2 regions of the Streptomyces sp. 8N706 genome follow, and region 2 is predicted to be linked to the other one. Evidence: riboswitches for the same ligand, from Rfam matches in the RefSeq annotation. Region 2 holds a riboswitch; the other holds the start of a gene.

Region 1 (8,424 bases), on a different contig from region 2:
GCCAAGCCGGACGGTCTTGTGCTGATCACGCCGGGCAGCGAGCGCGAGATGCTGGCTCCGATGACGGTCCGCACACTTCCCGGTGTCGGGCCCGCCACCGCCGAGCATCTGCGCCGGGCCGGCATCCACACCGTCGGCGAGATCGTGGAGGCGGGCGAGGACGAACTCGTACGGCTGCTGGGCAAGGCGCACGGCAGCTCGCTGCACTCGATGGCGAGCGGCCGCGACGACCGACCCGTGGTCGCGGAGCGGGACGCCAAGTCGGTCTCGGTGGAGGACACCTTCGATGTCGATCTGCACGACCGGGCACAGGTGCGGGCGCAGGTCGGGCGGCTGGCGGACCGCTGTGTGCAGCGTCTGCGCTCCGCCGGGCGCTCCGGACGCACGGTGGTCCTCAAGGTCCGTCGGTACGACTTCTCCACCCTGACCCGCTCCGAGACCCTCCGGGGGCCCACCGACGAACCGGCGGTCATCCGGGAGGCGGCGGGGCGCCTCCTCGAGTCCGTGGACACCACGGGCGGTGTGCGGCTGCTGGGTGTCGGGGTGACGGGGCTGGCGGACTTCACCCAGGAGGACCTCTTCGCGCAGGCGGCAACGGCGCAGGCGGCGACCGGGCGGCCGGCGACCGGGCAGGCTTCGTCCGCGGAGGCGGCAGCGGCTGCGGAGAGCGTTCTGGGGGGCCCTGAGCCGGACGAGGGCGCTCATCATCCCGCGCCGCCCCCTCCGCCGGGCGCGGAGGAAGCCGCGCCGGAGCAGGCTCGCCGATGGGTGCCGGGCCATGACGTACGCCACGCGGAGCTCGGCAGCGGCTGGGTGCAGGGCAGCGGGGTCGGGCGGGTCACCGTACGGTTCGAGCAGCCGTGGTCGGCGCCCGGACGGGTGCGCACCTTCCCCGTGGACGACCCCGCCCTGGAGCCGTCCGAGCCCTTGCCCCTGGTGCCGGACCCGGCGCGGGACGATCAGTCGTCGTTGCCCGCGATACGCCCGAAGTCCTGGTCATCGGAGCCCGGCTCGTCGCCCGGGGCCGTCGCGTCCAGACCGTAGTGGTGGTAGAGCTGCAACTCCTGCTCCGGGGAGAGGTGCCGGCCCACCCCGAAATCAGGGGCATCCTTGATCAGTGCCCGGCGGTACGGAACGCGCAGGGTGTCGTCGATGACCTCGCTGGGCTCCAGGGGCACGAAGGCGTCGCGGCCGAACAGGCCGGTGCGCACCGCCGCCCACTCCGGACGGCCCGTCGCGTCGTCCAGATACACCTCGTCCACGGTGCCGATCTTCGCACCGTCGAGGTCGAAAGCCTTGCGGCCGATCAGGCTCCGCGGATCGATATCGGTCTGCACGATTCCTCCAACTGCTCGCGGATCCCCTGGAGACAACGAAAGGCCACATCGTGCCCCCCGGCCACTCGAACGACCTGGGCGGAGGTCCACTGGTACGCTGGCAAACGGCTGCAGACCCCGTGCGGGAGAGTCCTCCACCAGCAATCGGAGGCGCCGAAGGAGCAAATCCTCCCCGGAATCTCTCAGGCACCCGTACCGCACGGACGAGGTCACTCTGGAAAGCAGGGCGGGCATCGGCCGTGTATGCGCCGGAACCCCTCCTCACCGACGGTGAAAGCCGGGCCGCCCCGTGCGGGCCGGTGAAGCTCTCAGGTCGAGATGACAGAGGGGGAGGCCATCCGGGTACCCGCCGTGGTGCCCCTCGCAGGTCGCGTCGACCAGGAGGCCTCCGCAGATGACCGCCAACCGCATCCCACTCTCCGAGCTGGAGCGTGGCATTCCGTTCGAGCAGCGCCATATCGGTCCCAACGGCGAGGCGCAGGCGAAGATGCTCGCCCATGTGGGCTACGGCTCACTCGACGAGCTCACGGCCGCCGCCGTGCCCGATGTGATCAAGAGCGCCGAGGCCCTCGATCTGCCGCGGGCGCGCACCGAGGCGGAGGTCCTCGCCGAGCTGCGCGGCCTGGCGGACCGCAATCAGGTGCTGACGCCGATGATCGGACTCGGCTACTACGGCACCTTCACCCCGCCGGTGATCCTTCGCAATGTCATGGAGAACCCCGCCTGGTACACGGCTTACACGCCGTACCAGCCGGAGATCTCCCAGGGCCGCCTCGAGGCGCTGCTGAACTTCCAGACGGTCGTCGCCGACCTCACCGGCCTGCCCACCTCGGGCGCCTCGCTCCTCGACGAGGGCACGGCCGCCGCCGAGGCGATGGCGCTCTCCCGCCGCGTCGGCAAGGTCAAGGAGGGGGTCTTCCTGATCGACGCCGACTGTCTGCCCCAGACCATCGCGGTCATCGAGACCCGCGCCGAACCGGCCGGTGTGGAGGTCGTCGTCGCCGATCTCTCCGACGGCGTTCCGGCGGACGTCGCCGAGCGCGGGGTATTCGGTGTGCTGCTGCAGTACCCGGGCGCCTCCGGCCGGGTCAGGGACCTCCGACCGGTGATCGAGCGGGCACACGAACTGGGGGCGATCGTCACCGTCGCCGCTGACCTCCTCGCCCTCACCCTGCTCACCTCGCCCGGCGACCTCGGCGCGGACATCGCCGTCGGCAGCAGCCAGCGCTTCGGCGTGCCCATGGGCTTCGGCGGCCCGCACGCCGGCTTCATGGCCGTACGCGAGAAGTTCGCCCGCAACCTGCCGGGCCGGCTCGTCGGCGTCTCCGTGGACGCCGACGGCAACAAGGCGTACCGGCTGGCTCTCCAGACCCGTGAGCAGCACATCCGTCGTGAGAAGGCCACGAGCAACATCTGCACCGCGCAGGTCCTGCTCGCCGTGATGGCGGGCATGTACGCCGTCCACCACGGCCCGGACGGGCTCGCGGACATCGCCCGGCGCACCCACCGCTACACCGTGCTCCTCGCCGAAGGCCTGCGGGCCGGAGGCGTCGAGATCGTGCACAGCGCGTACTTCGACACGCTGACCGCGCGTGTCCCCGGGCGTGCCGCCGAGATCGTGGCCGCCGCCCGCGAGGCCGGGGTCAACCTGCGCCAGGTCGACGCCGATCTGGTCGGCATCGCCTGTGACGAGACCACCGGCCGTGACCAGCTGGCCGCCGTGTGGGGCGCCTTCGGTGTCGCGGCGGACGTGGAGGAGCTGGACGCCGTCGTGCAGGAGACGCTGCCGGGCGCCCTGCTGCGCCACGACGACTACCTCACCCACCCGGTCTTCCACCAGCACCGCTCCGAGACGGCGATGCTGCGCTATCTGCGCCGCCTCTCCGACCGTGACTACGCGCTGGACCGCGGCATGATCCCGCTCGGCTCCTGCACGATGAAGCTCAACGCGACCGCGGAGATGGAACCGGTCACCTGGCCGCAGTTCGCGGCGCTCCACCCGTTCGCGCCCGTCGAGCAGGCCGAGGGCTACCTCACCCTCATCCACGAGCTCGAGGAGCACCTCGCCGAGGTCACCGGCTACGACACCGTTTCCCTCCAGCCGAACGCGGGCTCACAGGGCGAGCTGGCCGGACTGCTGGCCGTACGGGCGTACCACCGGGCCAACGGTGACACGCAGCGCACCGTCTGCCTCATCCCCTCCTCCGCGCACGGCACCAACGCCGCCAGCGCCGTGATGGCAGGGATGAAGGTGGTGGTGGTCAAGACCCGCGAGGACGGGGACGTCGACGTCGAGGACCTGCACGCCAAGATCGAGAAGCATGGCCACGAGCTGGCCGTACTGATGGTCACCTACCCCTCCACGCACGGCGTGTTCGAGGAGCACATCACCGACGTCTGCGCGGCCGTGCACGACGCGGGCGGCCAGGTGTACGTGGACGGCGCCAACCTCAACGCGCTGGTGGGACTGGCCAAGCCGGGCCGGTTCGGCTCGGACGTCTCGCATCTGAACCTGCACAAGACCTTCTGCATCCCGCACGGCGGTGGCGGCCCCGGCGTCGGCCCCGTCGCCGTGCGGGCGCATCTCGCGCCGTACCTGCCGAACCACCCGCTCCAGCCGGCCGCCGGTCCGGAGACGGGTGTGGGCCCGATTTCCGCCGCTCCGTGGGGATCCGCGGGCATCCTGCCGATCTCCTGGGCGTACGTCCGGCTGATGGGCGCCGAGGGGCTGCGGAGGGCCACCCAGATGGCCGTTCTCGGCGCCAACTACATCGCCAAGCGCCTCGAGCCGCACTACCCGGTGCTCTACACCGGCCCGAACGGGCTGGTCGCCCATGAGTGCATCGTCGACCTGCGTCCGCTCACCAAGGCGACGGGGGTGAGCGTCGACGATGTCGCCAAGCGGCTGATCGACTACGGGTTCCACGCTCCGACGATGTCGTTCCCGGTGGCCGGGACGCTGATGATCGAGCCGACGGAGAGCGAGGACCTCACCGAGCTGGACCGCTTCTGCGAGGCGATGATCGCGATACGGGCCGAGATCGATCGGGTCGGCTCGGGGGAGTGGCCCGCGGATGACAACCCGCTGCGCAACGCCCCGCACACCGCGGCCGCGCTGAGTGACGGGTGGGAGCGTCCGTACAGCCGTGAGACGGCGGTCTTCCCGGCCGGAGTCCCGGCGGCGGACAAGTACTGGCCGCCGGTGCGGCGGATCGACGGGGCCTTCGGCGACCGTAATCTGGTCTGCTCATGCCCGCCGGTGGAGGAGTACGACGACTGACGCGGCCGTCCTTGCGCGGACTACGTCGGGGCCGGTTCGGCGGACTGCGCCGGGCCGGCCCCGTCGTGTTCCCGGTGGTCGTGCCGTTCCCCGGTGGTGCGTGGCGTGCCGCGGGTCAGGCGGCGGTCACCACCCGCTCGCTGCCGAGCGGTCGGTGCGGGTTGATGATCTTGCCATCCGGCAGCAGCTCCCCGGTGTCCTCGAAGAGCAGGACGCCGTTGCACAGCAGGCTCCAGCCCTGCTCCGGGTGGTGCGCCACGGGATGGGCGGCCTCCCGGTCGGCGGAGTCGGCGGTCGGGCAGGGAGGCTGGTGCTGGCACATGGTCGGGTTCTTTCGCTGCGGTGTGGTCGATGCCCTGGGGCTCGATGGGTTCATGGTGCCGTCCCCCGTATCGGTCGGTCGTCCCAGTGTTGCCCCACGGACGGGATTCCGCAGGGATTTCCCAGGAGCTGTCCTTACTGCTTGATGACGCATCACCCGCGCGGACGGTTCAGCACAAGGGGGCAGTCACTTCGGGTGGTTGCGGATAGCCGGTCCGAGCTAGTTGTACCGCGTCGGCCAAGGTGCACCCCGCTGGCTGCCCTGGCACGGCCTTCCCCCAGCCGCGTTGCCGATCGGCCGAGCACACGCCCTCCCTGCCTTCGGTGTGGGACCCCAGAGGCCGGTCCGGCGCCTTGCGGCCGGCCGCGTCAGGTCACCTCGCTACCGGGCGCACCGCGGCTGACGGGCACTGGTCCGCACGGGTGGGGACCGGCGGCAGCACTGCGCCCCGCGGCCGCCGGGCCGCGGGGCGCACCATGCCGTGCGTCGGTGAGAAGTCAGGCCGGGGACGCCATGCCCATCAACGGGGGCGGTGCGAGCCGGAGGGTCAGCACGGGCAGCAGGTCGGCGACCCGGTGCGTCCGGTGCGCCGCGATGCCGGGCGGCGCCGGGGCGAGCGGCACCAGAAGATCGCTCGGCGCGGGCCGGCCCTTGGTGGGGTCAGCGGCCGCGTCCCCGTGCAGCCACAGCGTGAGCATGTAGAGCTCGGGTACGGACAGCAGCCGGGGCTGGTACGGCGCCGTCAAGGCCTCCGCCTGCCGTAGCGCCAGTTCCGTGGAGGCGACGTAGGGCCCCTCGAAGAAGTGTGAGAACGCCCAGCCGTCCGGGGTGAGCATGGTCTCGGCCGCCGCCACCGCCCGGTCGCCGCTGCGGATCAGGAAGCGCCAGCCCGTGAGCCGGGTGCGCGGGGTGCCGCCCCGGGTGGTGACGCGGTCCAGGACATGGACGGGCAGCGGGAGGTCGGGACTGAGCGGGCCGGGCAGGGTCCGCAGGGCGGGAGTACGCGGATCGCGGACGGCGGTGGGGGAACCGAGGGCCGCGAGGGCGCTGCGCAGGGCGGGCTTGGGTGCCGGGGGGACATGCAGCGGCATGGTGGGTCGCCTCTCACTTCGGAGACACGTGGAGCGGGGCAGATGCGGACGGCGGTGTCAGCAAGCGAGGTCAGAGGGGGCCGGAGAACTCGAATACCGGCGGCGCACACTCTCTGCCTCGTTCGCAAAGTTTATACGACATGTGTTCACGTGGTGTTTCGTCTAGCTGACGCGGGTATTGCGGGCAAGGTCGTAATCGGTCTTTACTGCGAGTGGGTTACACCCATTCTGTCCGCCTGGCCCGGTCCGCTGCCTTGTGTTATGCCCCGAGAACGGTAGGCCGATTCCCGTCGGCGTTTTTCACGACAGCAATGCGCCGGGCCCGGGACGCCACGCTATGCCGATGGAATGTGCCGCACGGAGTGTAGGGAGCAGCTTACTGGGCATGCGGTGTCCGCCGGGCGTTATCGATCACATTGCCTGGGCATCATCGACCGTGACACCGGCGGCTCCTGCGCCGCGGGCGACCCACTCGAGGAGGGACGCTTCGATGGGGGAGAAGGTCGAGGCAGGCGGGTTCGACCTGTCCGATCGGCAGCACTACCGCCGTAAGTTGCAGCAGTGCCTCGAGGCGCTGGAGCGGCTGCTGAAGGAGCGACGGTTCGACCGGCCGAAGAATTTGATGGGCCTGGAGATCGAGCTGAATCTCGCGGGTGACGACGGGATGCCGCGGATGATGAATGCAGAAGTCCTGGAGCGCATCTCCAGCGGAGATTTCCAGACCGAACTGGGGCAGTTCAACCTTGAAGTGAACATCGTGCCGCACCGGCTGTCCGGCCGGGTTCTGGACCAGCTGGCGGAGGAGCTGCGGACGGGCCTCGGGTATGCCGACCGCAAGGCCCGGGAAGTGTCGGCGGAGATCGTGATGATCGGCATCCTGCCCACCCTCGGCGCCGACGACCTCGTGTTCTCGAACCTCTCCGAGGTGGACCGCTACCGGCTGCTCAACGACGAGATCCTGGCCGCCCGCGGTGAGGAGATCGACCTCGACATCGAGGGGGTCGAGCATCTGACGTACAGCAGCCGCTCGATCGCGCCCGAAGCCGCCTGTACGTCCGTGCAGCTCCATCTCCAGGTGACGCCCGGGCGGTTCGCGGCCGTGTGGAACGCCGCGCAGGCGATGGCCGCCGTACAGATCGCCATGGGGGCCAACTCCCCCTTCCTCTTCGGCCGCGAGCTCTGGCGCGAGTCCCGGCCGCCGCTGTTCCAGCAGGCCACCGACACACGCTCACCGGAGATCAGGGCGCAGGGGGTGCGACCGCGCACCTGGTTCGGCGAGCGCTGGATCGACTCCGCGCGGGATCTCTTCGAGGAGAACGTCCGCTACTTCCCATCGCTGCTGCCCATCTGCAGCGAGGACGACCCGCTGCGCGTCCTCGACGAGGGCGGGATCCCGGACCTGCAGGAGCTGGTGCTGCACAACGGCACCGTCTACCGGTGGAACCGGCCCGTCTACGAGGTCGCCGACGGCTCGCCGCATCTGCGGGTGGAGAACCGGGTCCTGCCCGCCGGCCCCACGGTCACCGATGTCATCGCCAACACCGCCTTCTACTACGGGCTGGTGCGGGCCCTGGCCGAGGAGCCCCGGCCCGTCTGGACCCGGCTGTCCTTCGCCGAGGCCTCGGACAACTTCGACACCGCCTGCCGCTACGGCATCGACGCCACCCTGCGCTGGCCGCGGCCCGGGCGCTCCGGGGCCGTGGCCGAGCAGTCGGCCGTACGGCTCGTACGGGAGGAGCTGCTGCCGCTGGCCGCGGCCGGGCTCGACGCCTGGGGTGTCGAACCGGCCGACCGGGACTTCTACCTCGGTGTCATCGAGGAGCGCTGCAGGCGGCGGATGAACGGTGCTTCCTGGCAGGCCGCCACCTTCCACCGCGCCTTGGACCGGGGCCTGGACCGGGAATCCGCGCTGGCCGCGACCACCCGGCGGTACGGCGAACTGATGCGGGGCGGCGATCCGGTGCACACCTGGCCCGTGGCCTTCCCCGGCTGAGCCGCTGCCCCGTCCGGTCCCGCTCCGTCCCCCCCTGTTCTGGACGCTGCCCGGCCTCGACGGGGCCGGCCCCGACGTGCCTCGATCGCACGCAGCCCGGCCCCATCGCACCCGTCCCGTACCGGCCCCCGGCCGTCCCGCCTCCGACGTGCCGTTGGAACCCCCGTGCCCGGTACGGGGGAGCCGTCGGGCAAGCTATGACGTCCAATGGTGATCGCGCCTGTCCGCGGTGGTGCGGAAGTCCGCGGCGGAGAACGGGCAGTGGTCCGCCTCGGGGCGGTGCCGGTTCCACGGCGTGTCGCGCGCGAGCGCGGTGTTCGGCTCCGAGGCGCGGGCGCGGCGCGGGACACGGAACGGGGCGGACTGGTGGAACTGGAGGCAGGTGTGCAGTCGGAGTCGGG
Region 2 (8,424 bases):
CGGCGGCGAGGACGGCGTCGGTCGCGTACGTGTGGCTGTGGAGCTGCTGGCTGCGCAGCAGCGCGGCGGCCTGGTCCACCACGCTCTTCGTGACGTCATGGACGTCGATGCGGGAGAGCACCCACCGGATGCGGGAGGGATGAACGCGCTCGTCGTCGGCCTCGAGGGTGGTCATCGCGGTCGTGGCCACCCGCGTGCGCTCCTCCAGAGCAGCCTGTCCGCATGGGCGCCGCCTGCCGGTCGGCGAACCGGCCGGCCGGAGGCGCCTGACAGCGCTGAAAGAGACAAAACAGCAGGCCTACCCATCAGCACTCGATGACGTTCACCGCGAGTCCGCCCCGCGCCGTCTCCTTGTACTTGACCTTCATGTCGGCGCCGGTCTCCTTCATGGTCTTGATGACCTTGTCGAGGGAGACGTGGTGGCGTCCGTCGCCGCGCAGGGCCATGCGGGCCGCGGTGACGGCCTTGACCGCCGCCATGCCGTTGCGCTCGATGCACGGGATCTGGACCAGGCCGCCCACCGGGTCGCACGTCAGGCCGAGGTTGTGCTCCATACCGATCTCGGCCGCGTTCTCGACCTGCTCCGCGCTGCCGCCCAGGACCTCCGCCAGGCCGCCCGCCGCCATCGAGCAGGCCGAGCCGACCTCGCCCTGGCAGCCGACCTCGGCGCCGGAGATGGAGGCGTTCTCCTTGAAGAGCATGCCGATGGCGCCCGCGGCGAGGAGGAAGCGGATCACGCCCTCCTCGTCGGCGCCCGGTACGAAGTCGGCGTAGTAGTGCAGCACAGCGGGGATGATTCCGGCCGCGCCGTTGGTGGGGGCGGTGACGACCCGGCCGCCCGCCGCGTTCTCCTCGTTGACCGCCATCGCGTACAGGGTGGTCCACTCCATCGCGCGGGCCGCCCGGTCGCCCTCGGCGCGCAGTTGGCGGGCGGAGTTCGCGGCGCGGCGGCGGACCTTCAGACCGCCCGGGAGGAGGCCCTCGCGCGACAGACCCCGGGAGACGCACTCCCGCATGACGCGCCAGATCTCCAGCAGGCCCGTACGGATCTCGTCCTCGGTGCGCCACGCCTTCTCGTTCTCCAGCATGAGCGCCGAGATGGACAGGCCCGTCTCCCGGGAGAGCCGCAGCAACTCGTCGCCCGTACGGAAGGAGTACGTCAGCACCGTGTCGTCGAGCTTGATCCGGTCCTCGCCGACCGCGTCCTCGTCCACCACGAAGCCGCCGCCGACCGAGTAGTACGTCTTCTCCAGCAGCGGCGTCCCCGACGCGTCGTAGGCGAAGAGCGTCATGCCGTTGGCGTGGTACGGCAGGGAGCGCCGGCGGTGCAGGACCAGCTGGGCCGGCTCGTCGAAGTCGATCTCGTGGGCCTGTCCGATCTCCGCTCCGAGCAGCCGCAGCCGTCCGGTCCGGCGGATCCGCTCGACCTCGTCGTCGGCGGTCCCGACGTCGACCGTACGGGGGGAGTGGCCCTCCAGGCCGAGCAGGACGGCCTTGGGAGTGCCGTGGCCGTGGCCCGTCGCGCCGAGCGAGCCGAACAGCTCCGCCCGTACCGATGCCGTCTGCGCGAGGAGCCCGTCCCGCTTCAGACGGCCCGCGAAGATCCGCGCCGCGCGCATGGGCCCGACCGTGTGGGAGCTCGACGGCCCGATGCCGATGGAGAAGAGGTCGAAGACGGAGATGGCCACGGTGGCGGACTCCCTTGTCTGCTCGTGGGTGGTACGCGGGCGGCGGCGGGCGGGGCACGGCATCCGTCCGATGCCGGTACTCCCGCCCGCCGTCCGGCTACTTCGTCAGGCCGGGGTACAGCGGGTGCTTCTCGGCCAGGGCCGTCACCCGCTCCTTCAGCGCCTGTGCGTCGTAGGCGGGCTTCAGCGCCTCGGCGATGATGTCCGCGACCTCGGTGAAGTCCGCCTCCCCGAAGCCGCGGGTGGCCAGCGCCGGGGTGCCGATCCGCAGGCCCGAGGTGACCATCGGGGGCCGCGGGTCGTTCGGGATGGCGTTGCGGTTGACCGTGATGCCGACCTCGTGGAGGCGGTCCTCGGCCTGCTGCCCGTCCAGCTCGGAGTTACGCAGGTCCACCAGGACCAGATGCACATCCGTGCCGCCGGACAGCACGGAGACACCGGCCTCGGTGACGTCGGAGCGGGTCAGGCGCTCGGCGAGGATCCGCGCGCCCTCCAGGGTGCGGTGCTGGCGCTCCTTGAACTCCTCCGAGGCCGCCACCTTGAAGGCCACGGCCTTCGCCGCGATGACGTGCTCCAGCGGGCCGCCCTGCTGGCCGGGGAAGACCGCGGAGTTGATCTTCTTCGCCAGTTCGGCGGTGGAGAGGATGACACCGCCGCGGGGGCCGCCGAGGGTCTTGTGGGTGGTGGTGGTGACGACATGGGCGTGCGGCACCGGGCTCGGGTGCAGGCCCGCGGCCACCAGGCCCGCGAAGTGCGCCATGTCGACCATGAGGTACGCGCCGACCTCGTCGGCGATCCTCCGGAACGCCGCGAAGTCCAGCTGGCGGGGGTAGGCGGACCAGCCCGCGATGATCAGCTTCGGCCGGTGCTCCTTGGCCAGGCGCTCGACCTCGTCCATGTCGACCTGGTTGGTCTTCTCGTCCACGTGGTACGCGGCGACGGTGTAGAGCTTGCCGGAGAAGTTGATCTTCATGCCGTGGGTCAGGTGCCCCCCGTGGGCGAGGTTCAGACCCAGGATGGTGTCACCGGGGGAGAGCAGGGCGAACATCGCGGCGGCGTTCGCCTGCGCTCCGGAGTGCGGCTGGACGTTGGCGTGCTCGGCCCCGAACAGCGCCTTGATCCGGTCGATCGCCAGCTGCTCCACGACGTCGACGTGCTCACAGCCGCCGTAGTAGCGGCGGCCGGGGTACCCCTCGGCGTACTTGTTGGTGAGCACCGAGCCCTGCGCCTCGAGGACGGCGGCCGGAGCGAAGTTCTCCGAGGCGATCATCTCGAGGGTGGACTGCTGGCGGTGCAGCTCGGCGTCGACGGCCGCGGCGACGTCCGGGTCGAGCTCGTGCAGGGACTGGTTGAGAAGCGACATCAGGATCCCATTCAGGTGGGGCGCGGGGCGGGGGTCAGTTGCCGGTGAAGGCGGTGTACTCGTCGGCGGACAGCAGGTCCGACGGCTCGTCGCTGACCCTCACCTTGAACAGCCAGCCGCCCTCGAAGGGGGCGGAATTCACCAGCGCGGGGTCGTCCACGACGTCCTGGTTCACCTCGGTGACCTCGCCGGACACCGGGGCGTACAGGTCGCTGACGGACTTGGTCGACTCCAGCTCGCCACAGGGCTCGCCCGCGGTGACGGCGTCGCCGACCTCCGGGAGCTGGACGTAGACGACATCACCGAGCGCGTCGGCGGCGTGCGCGGTGATGCCCACGGTCGACACACCGTCCTCGGCGGCGGTGAGCCACTCGTGCTCCTTGCTGTAGCGCAGCTGCTGGGGGTTGCTCATGACCTGATTCTCCTGGATGCGGGGGCGTGCTCGGATACGGGGTCTTGACAGGTGGGACGGGCGTGACGAGAGCAACGTGACAGAAGCGTCCTCCGAGCCCGTCAGCGGTGGCTTCCGGGCGTCGGCGCCGGCCCTTTGGGGAAGTCGGCGCCCAGCCCTGGTGGAAGGTCTCAGCGCCGGCGCTTGTAGAACGGCAGCGCGACGACCTCGTACGGCTCGTGGCTGCCCCGGATGTCGACCGCCACGCCCCCGGTGCCGGGCTCGGCGTGAGCCGCGTCCACATACGCGATGGCGATCGGCCGGCCCAGCGTCGGGGACGGAGCGCCCGAGGTCACCTCGCCGATGACGGTGCCGGAACCGGTGGAGACGACCGGGTATCCGGCGCGCGGGACCCGGCGGCCCTCGGCGACCAGGCCGACCAGCGTGCGCGGCGGGGCCTCCCCGGCCCGCTTCGCGGCGGCCTCCAGGGCCTCGCGCCCGACGAAGCGGCCGTCGTTGGTGGTCTTCTCGAACTTCACGACCCGGCCCAGCCCCGCGTCGAAGGGCGTGGTGGACCGGGTGAGCTCATGCCCGTACAGCGGCATGCCCGCCTCCAGCCGCAGTGTGTCGCGGCAGGACAGTCCGCAGGGGACCAGGCCGGCGTCCCGGCCCGCCTCGGTCAGCGCCTGCCACAGCGTCTCGGCGTCCCCGGGCGCGACGAAGAGCTCGAAGCCGTCCTCGCCGGTGTAACCGGTACGGGCGATCAGCGCGGGCACACCGGCGACGGTCCCGGGCAGACCCGCGTAGTACTTCAGCCCGTCCAGGTCGGCGTCGGTCAGCGACGCGAGAATGCCGGGGGACTCCGGACCCTGGACGGCGAGCAGCGCGTACGCCTCCCGGTCGTCGCGGACGGCCGCGTCGAAGCCCCCGGCACGCTCGGTGAGCGCGTCCAGGACGACCTGCGCGTTGGAGGCGTTGGCCACCACCATGAACTCTTCGTCGGCGAGCCGGTAGACGATCAGGTCGTCGAGGATGCCGCCCTCGGCGTCGCAGATCATGGTGTAGCGGGCGCGGCCGGGGGCGAGCGCGGAGAGATGGCCGACGAGCGCGTAGTCGAGCAGCTCACCGGCCTGGGGGCCGGTCAGGGTGATCTCGCCCATGTGGGAGAGGTCGAAGAGGCCGGCGCGGGTGCGGACCGCCAGATGCTCCTCGCGCTCACTGCCGTAGCGCAGCGGCATGTCCCAGCCGGCGAAGTCGGTCATGGTCGCCCCGAGCCTGCGATGCAGCGCGTCGAGGGAGGTACGGCGTGGGGAATCGGTCATCTTCAGGCTCCCGGGCAGGGGTGGTGAGGCTCTGTCGACATGAACACAGCCTCCCCATCTGTCATCGGAACCTGAGAGGTTCGCCACGACCCCGCAGAGGGGTTACGGCTTGCACCTTGGGTGGAGCCGCACCGCGGCGGCCCGCTTTTCAGATGTGCCTCGCCCGCGCGGTACGGGGCCTGAGAGATTCAAGGGAGGACTTGCTCCTTCGGCGCCCCGGCGCCCGGCTCACTGCCGGTCCGGGGACTCTCCCGCGCGGGTTACAAGCGGCCGGTATGGAGTTTGCGGGGCACATCATTGCATGGCTGTGACACATTCGGGCCGTTCAGGTGAGGGTGACGCGGTTGTATGGCATTACCTTTTCTTGAAACTGCCGCAGTGACCGGACCTAGGAGGACGATCACGGTGCAGAGGCACGGAGCGTGTGCGACAACAGGGGCCGCCGGGTTCGGCGCCGTCCCCCCGCAGGCGGCGCCGCCCACGTCGGCGGTCGTCAGGCCGGGGCGGCGCGGGCCGACCACGGATCTGCGGGGCCGGCGGGTGAGCGAGCTGCGCTACCCGGCCGGTGACGTGGTCGTCGTCTCCGGGCTCCCGGGGAGCGGCAAGAGCACCTTGATCAAACGGGCGGCCGCCGCGCTGGACCGCCGCGGAGGGGCCGTACGCCGGATCGACTCGCAGGATACCCGGGACCGCTGGGAGCACCGGGCGCCGACGCTGCTGCCGTACGCCCTCTACCGCCCCCTGGTCCGCCTGGCCCACTACGCCGGGCTGCGCCGGGCGCTGCGCTCCGGCGACAGCGTCGTGGTGCACGACTGCGGCAGTCTCGCGTGGGTGCGCCGCTGGCTGGCGCGCGACGCCCGCCGCCGGGGGCGGTCCCTGCATCTGGCACTGCTGGATGTACCGCCGGAGACCGCCCTGGAGGGCCAGGCGTCGCGCGGACGGGGCGTCTCCGGGTACGCCTTCGGGCGGCACCGGCGTGCGGTGGGGCGGCTCGTCGGGGACATGGAGAGCGGACAACCGCCGCGCGGCTGTGCCTCAGCCGTGCTGCTGGACCGCGGTACGGCGAGTGCCCTGAGCGGTATCGCCTTCGAGTGAGCGCGCGGACCCCGCCGCTGCCGGATCCCGCCGTACGGAAGGACCGCGGGCCGAGCCGTGCGGACGGACGGCGCCGTGCGGACGGGCAGCGGTACCGGGCGTACGGAGGAATCAGGCGGGAGGATACGGAGTCCGGCCCCGTTGATTTGCCCACTACGTCCGGAGTGCGCGGGGCCGTGTCACAGATTCGGGACGCCCCGGGGAGCAGCGGGACAGCCAGCCGTTAAGGTGCGTGTGCAGTTCGGACGAGACGGGGTTGGTGGGGCCCGATGAGCATGACGGAGCAGCACGGCTATTCCATGCCTGCCGGCGGGATTCCCCCGGCCGGTTTCCCGGGCAATGAACTCGAGGAGGTGCTCGCCGCCTCGCTCGGTGTCCCCGGCGCCGGAGCCCGGCTGGTCGAGGTGCTCGGCCGCAGTCATGTCTGGGTGCCGCTGCCGAACGGCGGCAGCCGTGAGAGCCGGGACCTGGACCTGCCGACCATGGAGATCGAAGGCGCCGCGTACGTCCCGGTCTTCAGCTCCGAGCAGCAGTTCCTCCAGGTCGTCGGCTCCCATATGTCCTTCACCATCGCGCCCGCCCGTGAGTTCGCCCGCGGACTGCCGCCGCAGCTGGGTATCGCCGTCAATCCCGGTGGCGCGGTCGGCGTCCCGCTGCCGCCGCCCGCGGTCGCCGAGCTGTGCCGGGCGGGCCGCACCGAGCTCGACGGCCCCACCAGCGGCGGCCGGGTGCGGATGTTCGAACCGGACTGGCAGGCCGAACCCGTCGACTTCCTCGCCGCCGCCGCCGGGGAGTTCGCCGTCACCGGGCTGGTCCGCACCGCCCGCCGCGCCCTCGCCAGCGTCGAGGGCGACGCCCCCGCGCTCTTCGTCGGTGTCGAACTCATCCGCTGTGAACCCGAGGACCGGGCCGCGGTGATGGAGGCGCTCGGACGCGCGCTCGGCGCGGTCCCGGTGCCCTGGCCCGTACAACTGGTACTGCTGGACATCGCGCAGGATCCGGTCGGCTACTGGATGCTGGAGCGGGTGCGCCCGTTCCACACCGCGGACCGCTGAGCACGACCCGCACGTACCGCCGGTAGCACACCAAGACCGGCGACGAGGGACTCGTAAGCTGGTTGCATGACCGGGCGGGGTGCACCGATGTGCCCTGAAAAGGTGCCGAAAGGCCGGAAGAAGGGGCGGAGTCAGGTGAGCGCGGGAGCCAGCGCAGCGGCGGCCGGGGCCGTCGAGGAGACGCTGCGGCAGGTGACACCCGGGCGGTACGACGCCTACGAGGCGCTGCTGCACGCCCTCGCCGAGGGCCGCATCTGGATGCTGCTCTGGCACGGCCGACCGGGAGCACCGGACGCCCAGTACGGGAACATGGAGGTCGACGGCCTGGGCTACGCACCCTGCGTCACCTCCGCCCAGGAGCTCGCCGCCAGTGGCTGGAACCGCGCGCACGAAGTCGTCACCGGCTGGGACGTCGCCACCGCCCTCTACCCCGACCGCTGGGGCCTCTGGCTGAACCCGCACGCCCCGGGCGGCGGCGTCGGCATCCCCTGGGCCGATCTGCGCCGCATCGCCGGAGGCCTGGACCGGCTGCCCGCGGGGCCCCTGCGGCTCTCCGAACCGACCATCGAGATCCCCCAGTTCTACGCCCTGCTGACGCAGAACGCCCATCGCACCCCCGCCGTCCGGGCGTTGCGCCGTGCGTGGGTGCAACCGGCCCTGGGAGCGCCGTATCTCGCCATCGGCCTGGATCTGTACGACACGAGCCCGCAGGCCGTGGATTCGGTGCGGGTGATGATGCAGCAGTCGATCGGAGCGGTCCCGGACGGGCTGCCGGTGTCGACGGTGGCGATGTCCGACGACTACGACCCCGTGGCCCTGTGGCTGCGGGCGAACGCGCGCCCCTTCTTCGACCGTGACGGGTACGGCGCGGGTGCGCCGCCGGCGCCCGCGGCCCCCGCCCCGGGGTACGGCTACCCCCTACCCCGTTCCGCCGGGGCTCCCGCCTCCCCGGGCTGGCAGCCGGGTACGGCTCCGCGCGCGTACTGACCCGGCCTCAGGGCGGGGCGATAAGCCTCGTACTGCCTCGTACTGCCTTGTACTGCCTCGTGGTGCCCGGACTCTCCGGAGGAGAACGGGGTGCGGCCCGGGCTTCCGGACGGAGGGAAGGCCGCGCACCGACCCCGGACTTCCGGGCCGGAAAGCCGCGTTCCGGCCCGGGCCTCGGGACGGAGGGAAGGCCGCGTACTCACCCCGGACTTCCGGGCCGCAAAGCCGCGTTCCGGCCCGGATCCCCCGACCGAACGCGCTGACCGTACCCGTGGCAGTCCTGGGAAACGCGTTCCGGCATATGGACGCGGTTGCGCAAACACATGGCCGTCGGGGGCGAGCGCCCCCTCCTCTTTGCCAAATCCTGGAATTCCGGACCGTTTTGTCCTCCTCTTCCCGGCCGGGCACGGCGGACCGCCGATCCGCTCAGCCGCAGCGGCTGTCCGTATAACGGAAGACCCCAGGCTGCATCACAGTTGCGCATCCATTCCCGGGGAGGTCTGGCGGGTGATCGCAAACGCGA

The links. A riboswitch is a leader RNA that binds a small molecule or an ion and turns the genes downstream of it on or off. The one in region 2 is predicted to bind glycine.
Region 1: another riboswitch for glycine. It lies ahead of gcvP (aminomethyl-transferring glycine dehydrogenase); the one in region 2 lies ahead of gcvT (glycine cleavage system aminomethyltransferase GcvT).

What each region holds. Positions count from the first base shown of each region.
Region 1 covers NZ_JBQQBW010000033.1:52,878-61,301, reverse strand. Annotated here, with positions in the region: gene ACTWQE_RS15145 (DNA polymerase IV) at 1-1,044, shown strand, start outside; gene ACTWQE_RS15140 (PRC-barrel domain-containing protein) at 960-1,337, opposite strand; glycine riboswitch at 1,450-1,545, shown strand; gene gcvP (aminomethyl-transferring glycine dehydrogenase) at 1,732-4,617, shown strand; gene ACTWQE_RS15130 (DUF5999 family protein) at 4,733-4,939, opposite strand; gene ACTWQE_RS15125 (hypothetical protein) at 5,437-6,030, opposite strand; gene ACTWQE_RS15120 (glutamate-cysteine ligase family protein) at 6,521-8,023, shown strand; gene ACTWQE_RS15115 (CPBP family intramembrane glutamic endopeptidase) at 8,408-8,424, shown strand, end outside.
Region 2 covers NZ_JBQQBW010000058.1:12,385-20,808, forward strand. Annotated here, with positions in the region: partial or broken gene ACTWQE_RS21205 (DNA-binding protein) at 1-217, opposite strand, end outside; gene ACTWQE_RS21210 (L-serine ammonia-lyase) at 306-1,688, opposite strand; gene glyA (serine hydroxymethyltransferase) at 1,786-3,051, opposite strand; gene gcvH (glycine cleavage system protein GcvH) at 3,086-3,463, opposite strand; gene gcvT (glycine cleavage system aminomethyltransferase GcvT) at 3,634-4,764, opposite strand; glycine riboswitch at 4,813-4,922, opposite strand; glycine riboswitch at 4,923-5,028, opposite strand; gene ACTWQE_RS21230 (AAA family ATPase) at 5,164-5,859, shown strand; gene ACTWQE_RS21235 (enhanced serine sensitivity protein SseB) at 6,129-6,914, shown strand; gene ACTWQE_RS21240 (enhanced serine sensitivity protein SseB C-terminal domain-containing protein) at 7,050-7,901, shown strand.